Linked DNA regions of Symmachiella macrocystis. The protein of the gene in region 1 binds, or shares a complex with, the protein of each later gene. Links are inferred from orthologs where the notes say so. Each region holds a gene or a part of one and is shown on either strand. Other genes may lie near its edges.

Evidence for each region.
Region 2: the proteins of mnmG (region 1) and CA54_RS12430 are in contact, whole or in part, in a solved structure (PDB 9HIP), measured with the Escherichia coli proteins. The link is inferred for Symmachiella macrocystis from one-to-one orthologs.

The regions. Positions count from the first base shown.
Region 1 is NZ_SJPP01000001.1:4,197,081-4,208,964, forward strand. The notes cover bases 5,696-8,675. They hold mnmG (tRNA uridine-5-carboxymethylaminomethyl(34) synthesis enzyme MnmG), read left to right. Parts: upstream 5,696-6,260; coding sequence 6,261-8,090; downstream 8,091-8,675. Other genes in these bases: tpx (thiol peroxidase), read right to left, coding at 5,696-5,954; CA54_RS16455 (response regulator), read left to right, coding at 8,641-8,675. Also shown: CA54_RS16410 (hypothetical protein), read right to left, coding at 1-410; CA54_RS16415 (OmpA/MotB family protein), read left to right, coding at 699-1,427; CA54_RS16420 (hypothetical protein), read right to left, coding at 1,459-1,767; CA54_RS16425 (methyltransferase family protein), read right to left, coding at 2,139-2,909; CA54_RS16430 (SDR family oxidoreductase), read right to left, coding at 2,926-3,657; thpR (RNA 2',3'-cyclic phosphodiesterase), read right to left, coding at 3,809-4,357; CA54_RS16440 (DMT family transporter), read left to right, coding at 4,446-5,333; more of tpx, read right to left, coding at 5,436-5,695; more of CA54_RS16455, read left to right, coding at 8,676-9,222; CA54_RS16460 (two-component system sensor histidine kinase NtrB), read left to right, coding at 9,352-10,131; CA54_RS16465 (Na+/H+ antiporter NhaC family protein), read left to right, coding at 10,240-11,884. UniProt on the Escherichia coli protein: NAD-binding protein involved in the addition of a carboxymethylaminomethyl (cmnm) group at the wobble position (U34) of certain tRNAs, forming tRNA-cmnm(5)s(2)U34.
Region 2 is NZ_SJPP01000001.1:3,226,380-3,238,079, reverse strand. The notes cover bases 4,234-7,029. They hold CA54_RS12430 (tRNA modification GTPase), read right to left. Parts: upstream 6,412-7,029; coding sequence 5,056-6,411; downstream 4,234-5,055. Other genes in these bases: CA54_RS12425 (YidC/Oxa1 family insertase periplasmic-domain containing protein), read right to left, coding at 6,539-7,029; CA54_RS12435 (superoxide dismutase), read right to left, coding at 4,234-4,716. Outside these bases: CA54_RS12450 (UDP-N-acetylmuramoyl-tripeptide--D-alanyl-D-alanine ligase), read right to left, coding at 17-1,420; CA54_RS12445 (UDP-N-acetylmuramoyl-L-alanyl-D-glutamate--2,6-diaminopimelate ligase), read right to left, coding at 1,595-3,133; CA54_RS12440 (hypothetical protein), read right to left, coding at 3,646-3,924; more of CA54_RS12435, read right to left, coding at 4,108-4,233; more of CA54_RS12425, read right to left, coding at 7,030-8,905; CA54_RS12420 (metallophosphoesterase family protein), read right to left, coding at 8,909-9,724; proB (glutamate 5-kinase), read right to left, coding at 10,195-11,328; CA54_RS12410 (amidophosphoribosyltransferase), read left to right, coding at 11,563-11,700. UniProt on the Escherichia coli protein: Exhibits a very high intrinsic GTPase hydrolysis rate. Involved in the addition of a carboxymethylaminomethyl (cmnm) group at the wobble position (U34) of certain tRNAs, forming tRNA-cmnm(5)s(2)U34.

The DNA.
Region 1 (11,884 bases):
TCATTGCCCATTTCTGTTGCGGAGACAGCTACTGGCAACGGATACAAATCGGACTCTGGAGCGACCAACACGAGTTCCGGCGCGTCACTCGCTGCTGTTGCGGAGCGATATTTCAATGCAGGGTGATCGGGATTCGCGACGACGTCGATGACTTCGGCGATCACATTGCTATCCGCAAACCGTGACTGGGCGGTTTTGAGAAATTCCGCCGCGAAATCCGCGTGTGAGTCGCTATCCAGAAAACAATACAAACGATACGGCTGCGAACTGAGATCCACAAAACCGACATCCCGCACCGAGTACTTGCAAGCCGTGGCGGTCGCCGGCGCTAAGCAGAACGCGACACAGACGGCGCAATACAAAATTCGCGCCGTCCGCTTCAGCTGGTTATTGCAAAATCGTCTCAACATGCATGCCAATTCTGGAAAGAAGTCGCGTTGTCTCCTGGTTATAAGATAAGTGGCCGATTCGCTGTTGTACATGCTCAACGGGCCGAGGGCTTTTGAGATGGGCATCATTCCTGCCGTGGTGGTCGCTGCCGGGGCAGGGGAATCGAGAGAAGTCGGGCGGACCGTAACGACGATAACACTTTAGCCGGTCCGCTCGGAATTCCGACACAAGTGTACAGGGCGAGAGAATTTCGCTCTTCAGCAGCCACCGCCAAAAAGCATTGTGCATCACGTAGGTAGAGAATTGCCATGGATGACGAACCTGCGGGCGTCCCAGAATGGGTCGTGACTTACGGTGACATGATGTCACTGTTGTTGACCTTTTTTATCATGCTCGTCTCGCTCAGCGAAGTCGTCGCGGATTCGAAATACCGCGCCGTGATGGCGGCGCTGCATGGATATTTGGGATACAGCACGGCTCCCGCAGCTCCGGCGGGGAAGAACTATCCACTGAATAGTCTGGTGGAGAGGATGAAATCGCTGGGCGCCTTTCGCGACGATGTCCCCAAGAAAAAACGGGGCACCGGGGGCGTGCGTATCAAGGCACCCGACGGGACGCATCTCCGTGTATTCCGCGGGCGTGAAGGGACGGCGATTACGATCGGGGGCGAGCTTTCCTTCAAGAGGGGAAGCAGCAAAGTCTCGCCGGAGGTAGCCGCTATTGTTCGCACGATTGCCGAAAAGCTTGCCGGCAAACCGAACAAGATTGAAGTGCGGGGACATTCGTCAAACGACGAAGTCCCCCAGGATCCTCAATTGGATAAGGTGCAGCTCTCTTATCAACGGGCGCGCGCCGTTGCCGATTTACTCGTCCGCGATGGAGTTGAACAACGCCGATTGCGGATCAGCGCCGCCGGCGACACCGAGCCGATCGACGACATCGGAGATGAAGATTCCGTCGATCACGCCCGTGTCACCGTCTTCGTCTTGGACACCTACGCGCAAGAGTTCGTAGGGACAGCCGATGCCGAAGAATGACGCAGCGCTGCGGTAATTCGAATTCGCCGAATTAGCTGTTCGGGCTTGCCGATTCAGCGGCGGAATCGATGCGAAACAGCAAGGTCCCTTCCGATTTGGTCAGCGCGGGTTGCCGGTGGGTCGCCAGCGTTTGATGCGGTGCAAGGGGCACCAGTGCGCCGGAAAAGGCATGCGGCTTGAGCGTCATCTCATGCTCACTGTCGCGGCGGCGCATCTCGTCGAGCACAATCGGATGCCAAGTCGCATCCCGCTCTTCGCTCGCCACATGGTGTTGCCTCGCCCATCTCCGTAATCGTAGTTCGTCTACTACATCCATGCCAACGTCCGTGGTCCCGGCCATATCGCGCCTCCTCGGTGAGTTGGAAATATTAATGAGAAAATCAACCATCCCCGGACATACACTTTGGCCAACCATCTTCCGATCTCGGTTTCTAGACCGACAGCAAATAATGGTGGCCGCCCGGTTCCCCGTCTCGCTGGCCGAGAGAAGTCGCGAGCAGTTGAGTCCCGTGCCTTCAAGGCGGGGCTCATGGATGAACGTTGCCGGCCCCCTCAGAAAACAATGGGGGCCAGCACGTGTGGTTGATTGATCGGAACAGAATCAGCGGGGAAGTTCCCAACTATTCGTTCCTGCTTTTACATCGGCTGGGCTTGTCTCAAAACGTCGCAAAAACCGGCGCGGACTGAAGGCCAAGTCGGTTTTGGCCGGCATCAACCCGCATGCCGCGATTGACCGGCAGGACTTTCCTGAGCAGCCAACTGCATACCGGCGGTAAGGTCGGGAAGCTGTGCCTCCGCCTGATCGCCCAGATACCGTGTCCGCAGTAAGGCAATGCCGGAAACCATCCACCCCAGGGCTTCAAAATGGACCAACGGTTCAAGCGTCCCATACCACACCGAAGCGGAATAACCCAAAAACATGCCAAAAAATACGCCATTGCCCAGAATACCGTCAATCGTGGCAAACGGCCCGGCAAAATGTTGACGGCTGATCGTGATGGGCCACCAACGCGGCACGGTTTTGCAATAGGCGTCAAACTGAGCGCCCCATTCCTGTTTCAAAAAGCCTTCTTCGTACCGGATCACGCGACCGTAACGCAGCCAATGCACGGCGACAAAAATCGCGGCGAACACCGGTCCAAAGAACATTCCAAAACCGGCAAAAATCAACAGCGTGCCGACGTACAGCGGGTTGCGTATGGCGGCAAACGGGCCCCCGACCACCAAACGGTCATTGCGGGCCGTCAAACCGGTGACGACTTCCGCAGTTAAGAAACTCGTCCCCCAAATGCGGATCGCCAGTCCGCAACCGGCCAGCAACGTGGCGATGAATCCATAGGTCGGATCAATCGGGGGCGCGTACCAGACGCCCTGGGATCCATTCCAAAAATAATAGATGGCAGCCAGCACGGGTTGGCTCAAAAAGAGTATCGCGATGCGCCATCGGTATTCCCAAGGTTGTGCAGCTTGAAATATGTTCATATGGGTTCCCCTGGTGTCAGCCTCGGCCGATGTAAAGTTGTTCATTGGGTAGCACAATCGCCTCCAACATATTCACCTCAGGCGGTAAGGTGGCCATCGTCAGCGCGACTTTGGCAATCGTTTCCATGCTCATCATGGGTTCGTCATCAGAATTCAAACCGGATTCAACACGACGTTCGACCCGCACGTTTCCGGGGTGCAGGCAACTGCAGATGATTCCAAAAGGCCGCCCGTCCAGAGCGGTCGCTTGCGTCAATCCCCACACGCCGAATTTCGCCGCTGTATACGGACCACATGCCTCGCGGGTGCGTTGGGCGGAAATCGAACCGATGTTGATAATCCGACCGCCTCCCTGTTCTTTCATCATGGAGAAGGCACTGCGGCTACAAAGGAACGCGCCGGTCAAGCAGGCACCGATCACATTGTTCCAACCCTCGGTCGTCACCTGATCCAGCCGGCCCCCATCGAAGGCGCCCGCGTTGTTGATCAGCACATCCACACGACCAAACCGCTCCTGGATGAGGCTGAAAAACTGCTCAACCGCCGCATCGTCAGAGACATCGGTGGAAACCGCCAAGACGTCGGCGCCCCCTTGCGTCAATTCTTTTTCAACTTTGCCAAGCTTCTCCATGTTTCGCGCACAGAGCGCCAACTTGGCTCCTTCGGCGGCGAATGCTTCGGCAATGGCTTTGCCAATCCCTTGATTCGCACCGGTAATCACACAAACTTGACCGTCGAGTTGTGGCATAAACTACGCCTTTTCTATTCAGGTTGCCTGTTTAGCCTAGATTATCTTAGCGTCTCTAGTTGACAGCCTCAAGAATATTTCACCCAAATTTGGTACCTCGGCCCAGGCGCAACGGTTGCCAGGAGCACTGATTCCAGGGTGGCGAAGGTCGCTATCTCAATTCAGCCGCTGCCATTACGGTATATCGGGCACCCCGGGACGTCAGTTCAGACTGATACAGTTCCAAGGATTCAACGATGTGACTTCCGTAATCGGTGTTAGCGTTGTGGGCGACATAAGTCGCGAGTTCCACCGGTGCAGTCCCTTTAATACGAGCGACCGTGAGGTGTGGAGCAAAGGGGCGTGATTCGCGGGAGAATCTCAACGGTGTTAGGCGTTCATGGAACGTCTCCACCAATTCCCCCAATCCGGCATCTGTGCGCAATCCAACCCACACAACATTTGGACGGCGCAGATGCGGAAACGCTCCCATCCCGTGGAGATCGACCAGGAATGGCTCCCGTCCGGCCGCCGCCTTGTTGAGGATGTCTGTGAGGGGGGCAATCAACTCCTCTTGGGGGTCGCCCAGAAATTTAAGCGTCACGTGCCAATTCTCTGGCGCGACCGGGCGGACGGATCGTCCCAGTTCACCCAGATCGGCGTGCACGCGCTGCAATTTCGGATTGGCAGCGATTCGGAATGCAAGAAATGTCCGCAGCAAAGTTACACAACCTGTTCGGTTTTGACTTGCCGGTCCGCTGTCGATGACGTCTACTGCTCAGGGACCTCCCTGATGACTTTATGACAATATGCTTGACGATTCCACAACACGATCGATTTCCCGCGGGCGACTGCTGGTTGTTGCGGCGGCGCTGCTCTGGAGTACCAGTGGTGTCATCGTCAAGAGCCCTCCGCTGCAGCAGTTGATGCCGCAGTCGGAACGCGGCCCGACGATTGCCTGTTATCGGGCAGCAGCGGCGGCAATTTGTCTGTTGCCGTTCGTGAATTACAGCCGCATTCGATTTCGCCCTGCGCTGGTTCCGTTGGTTTGTTCGTTTGCTGCGATGAACTGGCTATTTATTTCGGCGATGACTTACACCACCGCAGCAGCGGCGATTTTTCTGCAATACACCAGTACGTTTTGGGCGTCGCTGTTCGGCGTGGTCTTTTTGAAGGAGCCGCTGGAACGCCGTAACATGGTGGCGCTCGGATTCGCCTTGGCCGGCATTTCTTGGATTGTGGCTGCTGATTGGAATAACGAGCGGTTTTGGGGCACGTTGATGGGGTTGGGCAGTGGGTTCGCCTATGGCGGCGTGGTCGTCAGTCTGCGCGTCCTGCGTGAGGAAAACGGTCCTTGGCTCATTGCGCTTTGTCACGTTGTCAGCTGTGGCGTGCTGTTGCCTTGGGTCCTGTCGGGCAGCGCGGTTCCGGACGGCATGCAATGGAGCATGATCATCCTGTTGGGAGTCATGCAAATGGCAATTCCCTACGTGTTGTTTTCGCGGGGTTTACGCTACATTCCCATCCAAGAAGCCGCCTTGATCCCGTTGTTCGAGCCGATTTGCAATCCGTTGTGGGTCTGGCTGGTTTGGAATGAAAGCATTCCTGGCCCAACGCTGATCGGCGGCGCCATGATTGCGGCCGGATTGTGCCTGCGCTCACTGAGAGGATGGAAAGTCCGTGGAGGCGGGCAGTGATTTTCTCGGAGTGCCGCGCGCTCCCGTCGGTTGAACGAAACAGGGCACGGGGAATTGGCCCCCATGCCCTGTTCTGTTTTACGTTCAACATCGCGACAAACGTTACCCTTTGGCGGCGGCCAGGGCAGCGTCATAGTTGGGTTCGTCGGCGATTTCGCTGACGTATTCAACGTGTGTCAATTTGTTGTCCGGACTGATCACAAAGATCGCTCGGGCCAAGACGCGATCCAGTGGACCGCCGGAAATGGTCACGCCATAATCGTCACCGAATTTCGTGCAGCGGTGGCCGCTCAGGCAGGAGACGTTTTCCACGCCTTCGGCTCCGCACCAACGTTTTTGACCGAACGGCAAATCCATGCTCACGCACAGGACTTCGACGTTGTCCAACGTGCCGGCGACTTCGTTGAATTGTTTGGTTTCTTTGTGGCAGGTCGGCGTATCCAGCGACGGCACGGTGGCGATGATCCGCGTTTTACCAGCCGAGCTGGCCAATGTGATGTCGCTCAGGTCCGCGCCTTGCAGTGTGAAATCGGGGGCATCGTCGCCAACTTTGAGTTCCGGTCCGACCAAATCCACCGGACCGCCTTTGAGCGTGACCGCTCCTTTACGAGTATCAGCCATGGTTGTGCTCCTTGAATCCTATTTTCCAAAATGGTGATCAGCGCGTTTCCACAGCGTGGTTCGCCGACGCGGCCGACCGGCCGCTACTGAGTGCAAAATCCAATATGCCTTGAAGTATGGCGATTCAAACTCGACTTGCAAGCGTTACAGGTGCGCAGTTTCTTCTTCGGCCCAAGTTGCTTAGAATGGCGGCGGCCGAGGGTGATTGCGAACCGGAAAGTGGATGTGTAGGTCATTTAATTCCGGGGGACAGCCCTGTTCTCGGTCCTCGAATTTCGTATCTGGTTGTGGAAGTTGTCGTGAGTTATGACGGACTCGGTTTATCATTTTGATGTGGTTGTGGTGGGGGCGGGGCACGCCGGTGTTGAGGCTGCGCTAGCGGCCGCGCGGATGGGGGCCAAGACCGCGCTGCTCAGTATGAGTTGCGACACGGTCGCCGCCATGAGTTGCAATCCGGCGATCGGCGGAATTGCCAAAGGGCAAATTGTCCGCGAAATCGACGCACTCGGCGGTTGGATGGGGCGGGCCATCGACGAAACCGGCATCCAATTCCGCATGCTCAATCGGGGCAAAGGCCCCGCCATGCACAGCCCCCGCGCACAGGCTGATAAAAAAGCGTATCAGTTCTACATGAAATGTGTCGTTGAGGATCAAGAGAACCTGACCTTGCGGCAAGAATTGGTCGAGCAGTTGTTGGTCGAAGACGGAATCGCGACGGGCGTCCGAGTCCGCGGCAATGCGGTTTATCGCGCCCCAGCTGTGGTGTTGACGACCGGCACGTTTCTGCAAGCAGTGATGCACACCGGCGAAGCCAAGACGGCTGGCGGCCGCGCGGGCGAAGGGACCACCGGGACGTTATCCGACAGTTTGCGAGAATTGAATTTCGAACTCGATCGTTTCAAAACCGGTACCCCGGCGCGATTGAACGGACGCACGATCGATTTCGCTGCCACCGAACGTCAACCGGGCGACGACGATCCGCAACCCTTTTCGTTCCTCACCGATCGCATCACACAACCACAGATGGATTGCCATCTGACGACAACTACACCCCAAGTGCATGACCTGATTCGTGAGAATCTGCACCGCGCGCCGATGTATAGCGGACAAATCCAAACCACCGGTCCGCGGTACTGCCCCTCCATCGAAGATAAAGTCGTGCGGTTCGCCGAACAAACGGGGCACCAGATATTTCTGGAACCGGAGGGCCGCAATACGCGGGAGTATTATTGCAACGGCATCTCCACCAGTCTGCCGCGCGATGTGCAGGACAAAATGATGCGCATGATTCCCGGCTTGGAACGAGCCGAAATTATGCGTTACGGCTATGCGGTCGAATACGACTTCGCCGTCCCCACGCAGTTGCATGCGACGTTGGAAACCAAAACAGTCGCTGGATTGTATTTTGCCGGACAAATCAACGGGACCACCGGATATGAAGAGGCGGCCGGGCAAGGGCTGCTGGCGGGTTGCAATGCCGCTTTGAAAATCGCCGGAAAACCGCCCTTGATTCTGGACCGCGACCAAGCGTATCTCGGCGTATTGATCGACGACTTGGTGACCAAGGGAGTCGATGAACCGTATCGCATGTTCACGTCACGGGCAGAGTACCGGTTATTATTGCGGCACGACAATGCGGATCGACGGCTGACGCGATTGGCCCATGCCGCGGGACTGGTCGATGACGAGCGGATGCAACGACTGCAATCGTTGGAGGAAGAACTGGCCCGCGCAGCCGCATTGCTCTCGACGAAATTCCACGAGGGGAACAAGTTGGAACAAGTCTTACGACGACCCGAAGTCGATTGGACGCAGTTGTGCGCAATTTCTTCCGAAGCGGCCGCGTTGAATTTGTCACCGCAGGCACAAACACAAATCACGATTGAAACAAAATACGCGGGATACATTCGTCGCCAAACATCCCAAATCGCCAAGCAAGCACGATTAGCCGCCGTCCCCATTCCGGCAGAGTTTGATTACCACGCGGTTCCGCAATTGCGGACGGAAGCAAAAGAAAAATTGGCGAAGATTGCTCCCCGTGATATTTCGCACGCGGAGCGGATCAGCGGGATCACTCCGGCGGATTTGGCAATCGTGCTTTTGTATCTTGAAGACCCAAGTCGGGTCGCATCTTAGGGACCATAAGACGAGTAATATTGTGACTCTGCAAAGGGCACCATAAGCCTCGCCATTTGGGGGCGCACGGCGAATACGAAGGGTATTGCACGATTCCGCAGAATGGATATAATGTGGATCAACGGTAAAATCGGTAAGCATTCTGCAGTCTTCCCGTTTGCCTGAATATGCCCATTTGGCCATATTTAAGCAGCTTGGCGTTGACTCGGTTATTGTTTATTGACTGTTGACACTGAAAAATCAAATTGGCACTGAACGTAATTGGCATTGGAAGTCACGTTCATACGACGATGAGTGTTTTGGACTGGAGCGGTTCACCAGGGCCATCCAGTCACCCGGATTGTCCTGATCCACGCAGCCTCCCCACGTTTTGCCCGCAACGTTTCGAGATCTTTGCATGCAGATGTGGTGTGGATGCCTTGAGAGGTCGGTCCGAAAAGCGGTTGTCGCGGTCAGGGAGGGCTTGGCCTCTCTTCGCGGAGGGATTCACGAGAGGTTCTGTTACGTCGGATGCGGGATCGCAGACCGATGGTGAAGGTGGACGAGCACCATGAAAACAGTCTTTACGACCGGTGAGGCGGCAAAGGTCTGCAAAGTCAGTCAGCAAACGATTATTCGTTGTTTCGACTCAGGCCAACTCAAGGGGTTCCGGGTTCCCGGATCCCGGTTTCGTCGGATTCCTCGGGACTTGCTGTACAAGTTCATGAAGGAAAACGGTATTCCAACCGATGCGCTAGAAAGCGGACGCCGCAAGGCGCTGGTAGTGGATGACGACGAAGAACTAGTAGAATTGATCAGCGACGCATTGGAAGCTGACGGCCGTTTCGAAATCCGTACGGCCAACAACGGGTTCGATGCCGGGATGATGGTCAAGGAATACCGGCCCGACGTCATCGTGCTGGACGTCATGCTTCCGGACATCAACGGTAAAGAAGTGTGCCAGCGCGTACGCAGCGATTCGAATTTGGACGATACGCGGATCATCTGTATCAGCGGTATGGTCGAAGAGGACAAAAAAGGGGAACTGATTGAGGCCGGCGCGAATGTGTTTCTGCAAAAACCATTCGAAGTCGACGCGCTTGTCGATGAGCTGTGTAGCCAGTTGGACATCGAACCGACCAGCGGGAAATAGTCAGCGAATTCAACGAGAGGCCCAGCCCGGCAAATCCCGGGCTGGGCTTTTTTTACTACAAGTCGTTACAAATCAACGCGGCAAACATCCCCCGGTTCAATTTCACGTTGTCACCGGAATCAATAATCCATGCGCCCGCTTTTCAATGATCCACCGGCTCATTCCGGCAATACAGGCCCGACCATGGACTCCGAATTGGCGCAGCAACAGTTATGGCAAGCCAAGTTGGAGGCATTGGCCGAATTCGCCGCCGGGGCGGGTCACGAAATTAACAATCCGTTGGCCGTGATCATCAACCGTGCGCAGCGTCTTCTGGATGAGGAGTCCGACCCGCGACGTCGACGGGAACTGGCTGCCATCGGTGCTCAAGCGTATCGCATTCGCGACATGATCGGCGATACGATGCTGTTTGGCCGACCTCCCGAACCAGTTCCCCAAGCGTGTGATTTGGCGGCCACGGTCAGCGAAGTTGCGGACAAGCTCGCCGAAGTTTTCGCCGCTACGGGCACGACGTTGGAACAGCAGATCGAGGACTGCCCAGCACTCCACGCCGATCCGCTGCAACTGAAAATCGTCATCAGCAGTTTGTTGCAAAACGCCGCCGAAGCCACCGGAGAACAGGGCCGCGTGCGGGTCACCACGACATCTGTCTTGGAAGGCACCGCACGGTTTGTTAGGCTGTGCGTCATCGACAACGGCCCCGGCTTGAGCGATATCGACCGGGAGCATTTGTTCGACCCGTTTTATTCCGGACGGCAAGCTGGTCGTGGATTGGGTTTCGGCCTGTCCAAATGCTGGCGGATTGTCGATGGTCACGGCGGACGGATTGACGTTTCGCGTACACCGTCGGAAGAAACGGTCTGCGCGGTGTTTTGGCCCACGCACGACAACGGCAACAACGACAAGTAGGTGAGTTGCCGCGGCTGCATTTGATGCAAGGGTGCGCCATTTTGTCGTACGATGGAGCGGCCTCGTTTTGCCTCATCGAGAGTATGCCAAAGGAATGGTGGCTGAGTGATGAAAACGTTCTCGGCGAGTTGTCTGCTACTGCTGTTGCTGGCGCATCCCGCCTGTGGGCAAGTGCCGGCCGCCGAGCGTAACCCGCCTCCGTTGCCCCCGCAATTTCGCATCCTCAATCCGGGTGTGGTCATCTCCGGTGTCCCGGTTTCAAAAGTGGTCATCGAAGCCCTCGATCCGGACGGACAACTGGATACCGGTTTCAACGACCGTGCGATGATCGAAGGCATCATCATTCGCACTGCCGGCAAACCCAAGGCGATTCCTCCGTTTCAACATGGTCTCCTGACGCTCACCACCGACTTCGCCCGCGAGACGAAGGTCTACGTGGAAAGCAACAAAATTTCCGTCCACCGATTGAAGCAGCCACAGCGGACTGTCGTGTTGTCGGTCGTACGGATTTCGGGACTGCTCAGCCTATTGCCGCCGCTACTGGCGATTGGCGTTGCCGTTTGGCTGCGGAACGTCATTGTCGCACTGTTTGCCAGCGTCTGGGTGGGGGCGGTCATATTAGCGCGAGGCAATTTTTATGCCGGCTTCGTTCGCACGCTCGATACGTACTTGCTGAATCAACTAACGCAGCCCAATGATCCAGCGCACTCGCATTTGCTCATTTTACTGTTCACGATGTTTCTCGGCGCGACGATTGGTGTGATGTCGGCCAGCGGCGGCACGCATGCGCTGGTGGACTCGATGTCGCGGTTTACGCGGACACGTCAGCGGGGCCAGTTGATGACGTGGTGTCTCGGTATGGTCGTGTTCTTTGATGATTACGCCAATACCATGCTCGTCGGAACGACGATGCGGCCGGTGACCGATCGTCTGAAAATCTCGCGTGAGAAACTGTCGTTTCTGGTCGATTCCACAGCGGCCCCGGTCGCCGGTTTGGCGTTGATATCCACGTGGGTGGGATTTGAATTGGGCCAGATCCAGGACACGTATACGATCTTGGGACTCGATTCACAGAGCGTGTACGAGGTTTTTCTGTTTAGCATCCCTTTTCGATTCTATGCGGTTTATTTGCTGGTGTTCGTCGCTTTGATTGCAATCGTGGGTCATGACTATGGTCCGATGCTCAAAGCCGAAATCCGTACTTTGGTTTATGACCAACCAGCCGCGCCGGGATCGGCCGTTGCGGTCAATGACTCGCCATCGGTCGACCTGCCCGATCGGCCGACTGCTTTCAATGCGATCATTCCCCTGGTCGGTCTCGTTGCATTGGTGTTGCTGGGCCTATGGTTCAGCGGGAGCCGTCTGCTGGATGTCGCCAATGCGCAGGCAGTTGCATCGGGTCAGCCGGTGTTGGAAAAAACGATCTGGCGGGTCATCGCATTGGCCGAATCGAACCGCGTGTTGTTTTTTGCGTCCTTCACGGCCTCACTGGTTGCCATGGCAACGGCATTGCTCTTCAAGTCGTTAACGTTGAATCAAGCGGTCGAAGCTTGGCTGAATGGAGCCAAGAGTATGTTTTTGGCCGTGGTGATTTTGATCCTGGCGTGGGCCTTGGCCGATATTTGTCAGGCAGGCCAATTGAATACAGCCGGTTTTCTTGTCGAACATACGCAGCAAACACTCGCCGTCCAATGGGTGCCGGCCGTGGTGTTTGTTTTGGCGGGTGTGATTTCCCTGGCAACGGGAAGCTCCT
Region 2 (11,700 bases), 970 kb from region 1 along the record:
GAGAGAAGTTTTATCATTAGGCGGGCACGCTCAAGGCATCGAGGTTGTTGACCTCTTCCGTCTGTCGTGTCGCCCATTCGACCACGCGTTCCATACGCATGGTCCGCGAGCCTTTAACGAGCAAGACGTCGCCCGCTTCCAGCCAGCAATCCAAGTTCATCAGTAGTGATTCAAACATGGGGCACTCAGCCATCTGATGTGCATCCATTCCCGCTTCAAAAGCGCCGGCGATCACGTTGTGTGCGTTGTCTCCATAGGCCAGCAAGCAATCGACGTCGGCCTGTGCGATTTGAATTCCCAATTCGTGGTGATACCGACCGGCTTCCTCACCAAGTTCTAACATGTCGCCCACGACGGCGATTTTCTTGTTTCCTGTTTTCCAAGCCTGCATCAATTGGCAGGCGGCCCGCATTGATGTGGGGTTGGCGTTGTAAGAATCGTCAATAATTGTCCACGAGCCGACCTGTTTGATTTGGCAACGCCCTGCGGGAGTCGCAAACCTTAATAAACCTTCCGCAATCTGCTCGGCCGCCATGCCGACTTCCGTGGCGACGGCGACCGCGGAGAGTGCCGCCGACAAATGATGCCGTCCGCTGACCGGTATGTGGTACTCGTGTTCCCTGACAGCAAAACTCAATTGATGCTGACTGGCGCGGACGTTCGTTGCGCGATATTGGTTCTCCTGCGATTCCCCGACAAATATCACCGGGCAATTGGCATAAGCCGCGACGCTCTGAGCGTGTGGGCAGTCGCCGTTGACGACCGCAAATCCATGACTCGGTAACGCCTGTAGTAACTCCGCTTTGGTTTGAATGATCTGGTCCAGACTGCCGAATTTTTCAATGTGCACCGGCGCGATTCCGGTGATCACTCCCACTTCCGGTTGAGCAATCACACACAGGTCGCGAATGTCGCCGGATTGGCAGGCTCCCATTTCCAATACGCCGTAATCGTGTGTTTTCTCCAGTTGAAAGAGACTCAACGGCAGGCCGATTTCGTTGTTGTAGTTCGCAATACTGCGAATTCCACAATGATCGGCAGATAGCGCCGCATGGATCATTTCACGAGTTGTTGTTTTTCCTACACTGCCGGTGATACCAATCACCAGCGGTTCCAATTGTTCTCGATACCATTGTGCGAACTGTGATAAGGCAGCGCCGGTATTGGCGACTTTTACCACAGGTCCGCCCCAGTCGTTGCGGTCTGAATTGACAACACAAAATGCCGCACCGCGTTGACAGGCGTCACGTACAAAATCTTGGCCGTCGCATAAAGTACCCGGCAAGGCCCAGAAGACGCTTCCCGAGGTGACTTGTCGCGAGTCGATGACCACTTGTTTAAAATTTGTATCTCGATCCAGCCCGTCGGCGGCATGACCGCCGGTGGCAACTAAAAGATCCGAGATAGAGATGGGATCCATGTTGAAATTACACCGCTGCTTTTCCCGGAATCGTAATCCGCGACAGGAACGTGATCGGACGGATTGGTTCCTGGTGATTCAAAGTTGTATTCGCTTTGTGTCGCATGTTGTGGACCTGTGTTTTTGCACCGATCGCTTTTTACTTGATGTTTGTTTCCAATGTGGCCTCTTGTACTAGGCGATTTGGCCGACGTTTTTGTGCGGCCCAATGAGATTTGTAGCGGGAATGTCGTGCGGGCCCTTCAGCCCTGCTGTCACGAGGCGGCCGATGACTTCTCGGTCGTCGAAATGTAATCGCTGACTGCCAATGATTTGTTCGGATTCGTGCCCTTTTCCGGCGACGAGGACGGTGTCCTGCGGACCGGCTTGGGACAATGCCCAGCGAATCGCTTCCGCCCGATCTGCTTCGATGTGTGATTGTGCGGTGATAGGCATTCCGGCCACAATCTCGTCGATAATCTGAGTTGGTGATTCTGAACGTGGATTGTCACTGGTCACCACAGCGACATCGGCGGATGCCCCGGCACAACCCAACAGTGGGCGTTTGCTGCGATCCCGATCTCCTCCAGCGCCGAAGACACAAAACACACGACCGGTCGTCAGCGTTTTTGCCGCGGCAATCGCCCGCTGCAACGCATCGTCGGTATGTGCATAATCCACAAAGATGTTGAAAGGTTGTCCGCAATCGACCCGTTCCAACCGGCCCGGAACATCGGTCAAGGCTTCGATGCCGGCGGCAATATCCGGCAGGGCAATTCCGGCATGTAGCGTTGCCGCTGCGGCCGCGAGGCAGTTCGATACATTGTGTTCGCCAATCATCGAGGTCCGCACTTCGATGCGCTCAACTCCGGCCGTTAAGACGAAAGTCGTACCCTGCGATGATTGTTGCAAAATCGTGGCTGAAACATCGGCTGAATTGTGAATGCCAAACGTGATGACTTGTCCCGGAGCATGCGCCAAGCAGGAGATGCTGCCTGGATCATCGGCATTCAGCACAGCCACGCCGCCCGGTTTGAGGTTTTCAAAAATGCGGAGCTTACTGGCGCGGTAGGCGTCATAGTCCAGATGATAATCAAGATGGTCGTGTGTGATGTTGGTAATCACCGCGGCGTCGATCAATATCCCCGCGCAACGGAATTGATCCAAGGCATGGCTGGACATCTCGATCGCAGCGTGGGTCGTCCCGTGCGACACCATCGAGGAGAGCCAATCCGTCAGCATCATCGAATCGGGCGTGGTCAAGGTAGAGGGTTCGACGCGAAACCCGTCGTTGTATTCAATCGTTCCCAGCAGTCCGGTTTGGATGCCGGCCGTTTGCAAAATTGATCGTACTAACCAAGTGGTGGTTGTCTTTCCGTTCGTGCCGGTGACGCCGACGGTTGAGAGTTCCCGCGAAGGATCGCCATTGAGCGCGCTGCAAATACGAGCAAAAGCTTGTCGTGAATTGCGGACAACGCATTGCGGGACCGGCACGTCTGATTGTGGGTATTCGACTAAAACCGATGTCGCACCATGTTGGATTGCATCACGAATGAAATGATGGCCGTCAAATTCTCGACCACGCAGTGCTGCAAACAAGGCTTGACTGCCGCAATCGAGACTATTGTTCGTGGCATGTTGCACGCGAATGTCCGCACATCCGACGAAGCTGGCGCCCGACAAAATGCGGCGCAGCGTAATTCCCAGGGGAATTCGAGGGTGAATTAGGGACATGCGAAAGGCCTCCTGCCTTTCCGCTTGATCCAGGCTTGGTGATACGCCAACGCTGGCGAAACCATCCTGGCAAAACAAATGGACGTGTGAGAAAAACCGACGGCCAGCTCTCGAGAGAAACGGTGAAACTGTTTTTGCATATCCGGTAGTCAAGACCGCACGCGCAAACGAATTTCAAAACAAGGAACGGGCTCGACTCAGAACGTGGGAGATGACGGCTAGGCGCCGCAGCACTGAATCGAATGGTGGTCGTGAACCGACCGCTGAGATGTGTTGAGTGTCACGAAATGCTGACTCGTCGGGTGTGTTTGAGTGGTCGGCATTCTCGTGATTCTTCAAAAACGGTCAACCCGATTTTGGCCCTTTTTCACAATGCTTGTAAACGTTACAAAACCGCGCATCAGCGATCATGGTTTACGCATAGAGGCAGTCAGCACAACGAAGTGTCGCTGGCAACTTGCGGGCTAGCATTTTCAGATGCTACGCCGCGGGCGGCGACCGTAGTTGAGTGGTTAGCGAGCGGGCAGCGACGGACTCATCTTGTTTTGAGCATTGACGGTCCGTGTTCCATCTTGTTTCGCTTCGTCCGCTAAGGCCAACCGGCGATGCAGTTCGGCCAGCTTCTTTTCCTTTTCCTGCCGGGCATGCCATTCCCGGATTTTTTCTTCGACTTCGTACTTGTGTTGCGTACTGCTGAAACCGGTCGGCTTGTATTGTGGATCGAGATAGTGGCAGCCGCTGATCGCCAGCATCAGCGTCATGAGCAAGATGTTCAACCAACGCATCGCCACCGAGACTCTCCCCGTGAGAAAAGGAAACTTCGTCTCATTGTATCGGTTAGGCAGGTTGTCCGGGCGCATAAAAAGACAGGGAACCCGCCAAGTTCGCGGCGGTTCCCTGTCTTGTTTTATTCGCTGCAGATTAAGAGATAAGCCAACCGCTGTTACGCGACTCATCTCACAAACGGCGCGAGCTTATTTGGCGGCGGCAAAACGGGCGGCCACGGTATCCCAATCGATCACGTTGAAAAACGCCGAGACATAATCCGGACGGCGGTTTTGGTAATTGAGATAGTAGGCGTGCTCCCAAACATCCAATCCCAAGATCGGCGTGCGTCCTTCGGACAGCGGCGTATCTTGATTCGGGGTGCTTTCCACAACGACCTTGTCGCCATCGACCGACAGCCAAGCCCAACCACTGCCGAATCGAGTTGCGGCGGCGGCACTGAATTGTTCCTTGAACTTGTCAAAACTTCCACAAGCGGCATCGATCGCGGCAGCCAAATCGCCGGAGGGCGTTCCGCCTCCTGAGGGACTCATGACTGTCCAAAACAGTGAGTGGTTGGCATGTCCACCACCGTTGTTCCGCACGGCGCCACGAATGGCTTCCGGCACGGCTGCCAAGTCGCTCATCAAATCTTCGATCGTTTTGGCCGCCAAGTCGTCATGCCCTTTCAGAGCATCGTTGACCTTGTTGATGTAGGCTTGATGGTGTTTCGTATGGTGAATTTCCATCGTACGAGCATCGATATGCGGTTCCAGAGCATCGTACGCGTACGGCAAGTCAGGCAATGAATAAGCCATGGTCGGTGTTCTCCTTGTTGGGCCTCGGTCAATCGAGAGGCAACGTGTAAGAAAAGCGATAAACTGAAGCTCAGCTGCGCAGAATTTCCGCCGTGAACTTCCCTTTATTTGTGGTTTCGATTGGTTATATCAACCTGATTCGCATCTTTGCAAAGCACACGCCTGAGCACGGCGACGCATTTCCGGAATTTTAGGCGATTCCACCTAAAGGCAACCTAGAGAAACTGCCCCGAGGGTAGAAAGTGGTCAGTGGCTGGTGGTCAGTGACCTGAGAAAATGAGAGGGGCCATGCACCATTCGGCACAAAACCGCCAACCCTCACGCCTCAAGCCGACCCCGTTACTTCCCGATGCAAAACTTGCTGAAAATGCGGTCTAGAATGTCGTCTGTATAGACCGCTCCGCTGACTTTACCTAGTTCCTCTAAAGCAACGCGGATTTCAATCGATAGCAGTTCGTCTCCGGCTGACAGTTCGGCGACCTCCCGCGCTCGTTGGAGTGATTCGACCGCACCGTGGAGACTGTCGCGGCAGCGCGCACCGGTGGTGCCCAACAACTGTTGAGGGGCTGCACTGTCTTGCGACAGTTCGCTGGCGACGGCGGCGGTCAGCTCTTCCAAGCCCGCGCCGGTTACGGCACTCACGCGAAGGGCTGATGCGGGCCCCGTTGTATCAGGAAGATCGCATTTGGTGAGCACGGTCAGCGAACGGGCGTTTCCACAATCGGCTTCCTTGAGAAGCGGATCGGGCGGTTCATCGGCGGAGACGCACCAAATGATCAAATCGGCGCGTTGCAGTTGATCTTCGCGCAGCGCCAATGCAGCTTGTAACGGTCCCTCGCTCTGTAGCTCCCAGCCAGCCGTATCGAGCAGTTCGATCGGCCGTCCATGCCAATTGACCTCAGCGGCCAGATAATCGCGCGTCGTGCCGGCGATTTCGGAAACCAGAGCGGCATCGCGGCCGAGCAATGCATTGAACAGTGTGCTTTTGCCCACGTTGGGACGACCGGCGAGCACGACGCGAGCCGTTCCAGTTGAGCGCATGCGGTCGACCGCTTGTTCCAACAACGAGGTGATCCGTGTTTCGGCCAGCGTGAGGCGGGCCAAGATTTCGCGGTTATCGACGAACTCGATATCCTCTTCCACGAAGTCCAACCCCGCTTCAAGGTCCGCCAACAATGACAATAAGTCCTCGCGGACCGTGTTGATGTCGCCCGAAATTCCGCCGGCGAGTTGCTGCAGCGCCGCGTTGAGTTGGACCTGATCATCGGCGTCGATCACTCCCAATACTGCTTCGGCTTGCAGTAGATCGACCTTGCCGGCCAAGAACGAACGGAGCGTGAATTCGCCGCCTCGCGCCGGGCGGACGTCGGCGGCATAAATGGCGGCCAGTATCGCTTCCAGCAGCGGCGGCGATCCGCAGGTGTGCACTTCGGCCATCGGTTGCCCGGTGTAACTACGCTGCGTTGGCCACAGGAAAATATCGACCGACATCCATCGCTGAATATCGGCTAACCAAAACGAACCGGGATGCCTTTGCGGCAGGCGCGCGGTTTCCCATAACGGCGGATCATCCGGGCGAAACAATCCGTTCAACGCATCGCGAATAGCGGATCCACTGATGCGGACGATCCCTCGCTGCGCCGGACCGGGCGGCGAAGAGAGCGCGGCGATTGTATCGTGCAAATCGAATGGCATAGCCGAAGCTTACGTTGGCTGTCGCGTCGAATTCCGCTGCCGGGTGCTCCAGCACTGTGCTTTGCCGGATGTATGCTTTGCACTGGCGGGCAAGCCGTTAGGGGCACCCTGTTTCCAGGCGGGCCGGTTAGCGACGCGGTCGTGATTTCTTCTTAGCAGCTCCCAATTTGGGTGTTGCTTTGGGACTCGCCCCTGGCGTGGGGGATCCATCACCTTTTGAGCCACCACCCTTATCGCCTTTCGAACCGCCGCCACCATCGTCCGAACCTCCGCTGGAATGTTTTTGGACCTTCGGCAGCAATTTGCGTTCGGCGATGCCCCACAAGCTGGACGAGATGAAATACACGCACAGTCCGGCCGGTACGTTGTAGAACATGAATCCCATGAAGATCATCATGTACTTCATCATCTTGGCCTGCATGGCCGATTGCTCATCGGTTGGCGGCGGCATGAATAATTTCTGTTGGACGATAAACAACACAATCGTGATGATCGGTAGCAGATTGAACGTATCACCCAAACTAAAGGGTAATTCGAAGCCCAAGGGAAAAAGCGCATCCGGGGCGGCGAGGTTGTCGATCCACAAAAAGTGAGCCATCCGCAAATTCACGCTGCTCCGCAACGCGGTGTACAGACCGAAAAAGACCGGCATCTGAATGAACAACACCAGACAACCGCTAAAGGGGTTGTATTTGTGTTTGCGGAACAACTCCATCTGGGCGCGGCCCATTTTTTCCCGGTCGTCGCCGTACTTCTTTTTCAGCGCATCGATTTCCGGTTTGATCTCCTGCATCTTCGCGGCGCCCAGCGCCTGCTTACGGGAGAGGGGAAACATGCACAAGCGAACCATGACCGTGAGCAAGATGATCGCCACACCATAGTTGGGAATCACCGCATAGAACTTGTCCAGCAACCATAGCATCACCTTGGCGATGGCTCCGAACCAGCCCAGATCCATAATTGTCTCGGCGCCGTGCGGCTCCAGCAATTCTTTCCGCTTTGGTCCTGCAAAGAGTTCGTACTCGTGCGTCAGCGATTCACCCGGCTTCAAGTCCGCGTCATTGGAGGTGATCGACACGCTAATGTCGGTCCGCTCGGGATGCTCCTTGTCGATGGTGCCGCTGGCGACTGGCGTATAGTTGCGGAAATAAGAATCTTCCACCGTCGGTTCGTTGGCGGGCTGCAGGAAGGCGGCGAAGTATTGCGCATCGACACCGATGTATTTTAAAATCGGTTGCTCCCACAGACTCGTTTCTCCTTCGGCAATTTCCTGGGCCGAAAGTGAGTCGGAATGAAAGGCCTTGTCTTCGCGGTTAAGAAATGCGAATTGCACATCGCGAAACTTGCGGGCTCCTACCACACTTTCCAACGGGACGCCCACCGGACCTTGCAGAACATAATTCACGCTCTGCGCTTCTTGGGACAGGTTCTTGATGCTGAAATCAAAATCTAGGACGTAAGCGTCGACTTCGTCTTCCGGTTTGTCACCTTTGGCCTTGTTCACCTGATAGGTCTTGGTCAATTCGAATCGGCCATCGGGCGAAGTGATGCGAAAGACCGCCTTTGAGTCATCCTTTGCCTTCTCCACCAACTCCCAATTCACCGAATTCAGCGATTCGATTGCCTCGGCGAATTGGTCTTCAATTTGCGGCACCGTGACCTGCAACGTCATCGGTGTCAGCATGGGTGCACCGATCTCGACCCAACGCACAATGTCGTTGATGTCTTTGTCTGAGAGCTTCTTCCCCTCGGGGGGCATTTTGAAATGCTCGTTTTCCTGCCGGATGGCCTGCACGACCAAACTGTGACTGGGGTCGCCGGGCACAATCGGCGCGCCGGTATCACTGCCGGCGAACAAACCATTGCGGGAATCAATCCGAAAGCCACCCGCCGGTGCGGGCTTGGCGTGACATTTGTAACAATTTTTGCGGAAGATCGATTGGACTTTGAGAACCAGCTGGTCCTGTTGCCGTTGTTCTTTGCGCAACTTATCGTGGTCCGCCTGATCGCTACTGCCGACAACCTTCAATGGGGCTTGGCGATTCTTAAGATTGCGATACCGCGGATCATTGAGTTCCACATATTCGATAGCCGCGCCGCGGGTATCGATCGTCACAGCCATGCGAAATCCGGTTTCGGGATTGTCGGATCCGATCAGGACTGTCTGGTTCAGAAACTCTGGGATTTTAAGGTCAGCAACTGCCGGTTCTTCCTGCTTGTCGCCATCTTCCGGGGCGGCTTCGTCTCCGGCAGCTTCCGCAACAACTGCCTTATCATCGGCATTCTTATCGTCTGCGGCAGCATCCGCCGGTGGCGCGTCAGGGTCCTGATCCGCCACCGCGGCTGGTTGCGGATCCTTCTCGGCAACCTCAGCATTCGCGGCCGGTTTATTGGCTGCAGGGTTTTGTCCCGCAGGGGGATTGAACCACATCCACCCCAAATAGATCGCTGACGCAGCGACCATAAAAATCCAAAAGCGTTGATTATTTTCCATTGTTTACCGGCCGTCGCGGAGGCGATCCCCCAGGAAGTTATCGAGATCGGGGATGTCGTAAATTTTTGCCGCCGTGTCTTCAAAACCATAATCAACGCGGCGATATGTCAGTTTGGCCGGAGGAGCGGGAGTGGCCGACTCCACGTCGGTCTCGGCGGCCGCTTCGGCATTGGCGTCGGACGCGGGTTCGTTTTCCAACACAACATAACAAGCGCGGGGGTCGCCATCGCGTGGCTGTCCCACAGAGCCGACATTGACCATCAATTTGCCGCCGGTCAATTCATATTCATGATTGATTTCCGACGGGCTGAAGAAATTGAGGTTTTCGGTGAAGACGCCGGGAACGTGTGTGTGTCCTTGAAAACAATACTGCTGAATCAACCCGAAGATCCGCTCCATTTTGAGCTGGTTATAAATGTCTTCGGGAAAAACATATTCATTGAGCGGGTTGCGAGCGGACCCGTGCACAAACTTAAAGTCGCCCTCGTTGTGCATGCGTGGCAATTCTCCCAGGAACTCCCAACGGCGTTCGTTGCCGGCCGAATCACCCGATTCCAAGACCGAGCGTGTCCAAAAGATCGCCCGCTCGGCACCGGCGTTAAACCCCTCAGGATCAAACAGTGCCCCTTGATCGTGGTTTCCCAGCAAGCACATCTTGCACGATTTCATCACCAAATCGACGCATTCACGCGGATTGGGGCCGTAACCGACCACATCACCCAGGCAATAGATTTCGTCGATTCCCAAACCTTTGATGTCCGCGAGTACGGCCTCGAGGGCTTCCAGGTTTCCATGAATGTCGCTGATGATGGCTTTCAAATTCAGTTACACCGTCGCAAAAAATGGATGTACGGGGAGACGTCTCGAACCTTAGGCCCGGATCAGGATCGCTGCAAGTCACCTGGGATGCGGCTAAGTCGCAAAGCCTACAAAATAACATGGTCTGACGAGAATGAAACTCAAAGCGCCCCAGCAATTCAATCGAACCCACCGCAGGGTGTTTACCAAGCCTACTCTACCCGGTTTCCGAGTATCAAGGCTGCAAAATATCAACTTCGCGAATCAACACCTGCGCACGGCGACCGAAATTCCTGCCTCGGAAAGCCATCTGCGCTCAGCCGACACCCTGCTCGATTCGATTCCAATAAAACAAGAATCCAATAAAACAGGGTGTAAACCGCAATTCTAGCGATGTCGAAGTCGGAAGAGTAGGGAAAAACTGCATTCCCTGTGAGACAATGCTCCTCCCACGGTGTGTAAATTGCCCCCACGTTGCTTCTCAGTGAACGTTATACCGTAACAATCAAATTGTCGCGGTGAACAATTTCTACATATGGAAGTGATTCGTACAACTGGGCGATTTCTTCGCTCCTTTTGCCTGCCAATCGGCGAATCTCCGCTGTGCTGTAGTTCGTCAAGCCGCGAGCGAATTCGTTTCCCTTCGCATCAATCAACGCAACCACGTCCCCTTTTTCCACCTGTCCCTCGACTCCGACGATTCCGATGGCCAACAACGAACGGCCATCCCGCTCAACGGCTGTCCGCGCTCCAGCATCCAGAATCAGCTTTCCCTTGGGGGGCTTGGAATATCCAATCCACCGTTTCCAAGCCGGAACGGACGCTCCCTGCGCTAGGAACAACGTCCCGGTTTCCTCGCCCGCTAAGACTTTCATCAGTGTGCCCGACTGCGTCCCGTTCGCCACAATGACGTTCTCTCCCACGGCTGTCGCCATCTTAACCGCGCTGAGTTTGGTGCGCATTCCGCCGGTCCCGCGTTTGCTGCGGTCGGCGGTCGCCAATTGCAGCAGTTTGTCATCCCATTCTTTGACCAACGGAATCGTCTTTGATTTCGGATCATCCGGAGGACCATCCATGAGACCGTCCACGGTCGACAAGATGACAAGCAACGGCGAATGCATCAGATTTGTGACCAATGCGGCCAATCGATCGTTGTCACCAAAAGCGATTTCGTCGACGCTCACGGTATCGTTCTCGTTGACGATGGGGACCGCGCCGTTTTCGAATAACGTCAAAATCGTATTGCGGACATTGAGATATCGTGAGCGGTTATCGAAATCGTCTGCATTGAGCAGCAGTTGGGCCGCATGACAGCCATGTTTTTTCAGACAATCGTCATAATGCCGGATCAAGTGGGCTTGTCCGACGGCAGCAGCAGCCTGCAGATGCGGCAAATTGCGGGGCCGCTGTCGCAAACCGAGCAAGCCCATGCCGGCGCCGACCGCACCGCTGGAGACCAAGACAACCCGCCGACCGGTTTCACGAACGCGCTGGATTTCTTCGCTCAAAGCACTCAGTCGCTCGAGATTGAGCGTATCGTCCTCGCGGGACAGGACGCTCGTCCCGACTTTGACGACCAACGTGCGGGCGGTTTCAATCACCTCGCGGCGAACCAAATTGACCATGTCGCGGTTTCCATCCAATGTAATTTAGGAAACCTCGAATTTACCGCATGGCTCGGTTTACGGCAACTTGATCGACTTTGCGGTCATTTCCACCGCCTGTGCCGAGAAATCATTCGTTTGTTGGTTGGTTCATGGCGGCTGGTTGAGTATGATGCCAAAGTATTAAGGAAGCATAAAGACGCACTTGCTTTCCTCGCCCCACCCTCGCATCCCTAAGTGAATGCCGAATCACCGATGGCCGAGTTGAATCACGAGTGCGGCGTTGCCGCGGTTTACCACCTTCCCGACCGTGGCGTTAGCCCGCTCGCCCCGCCTCAAGGTGTGGAACATACATCCAATTTGATTCCGCGGTTGCTGCTCGACATCCAAAAT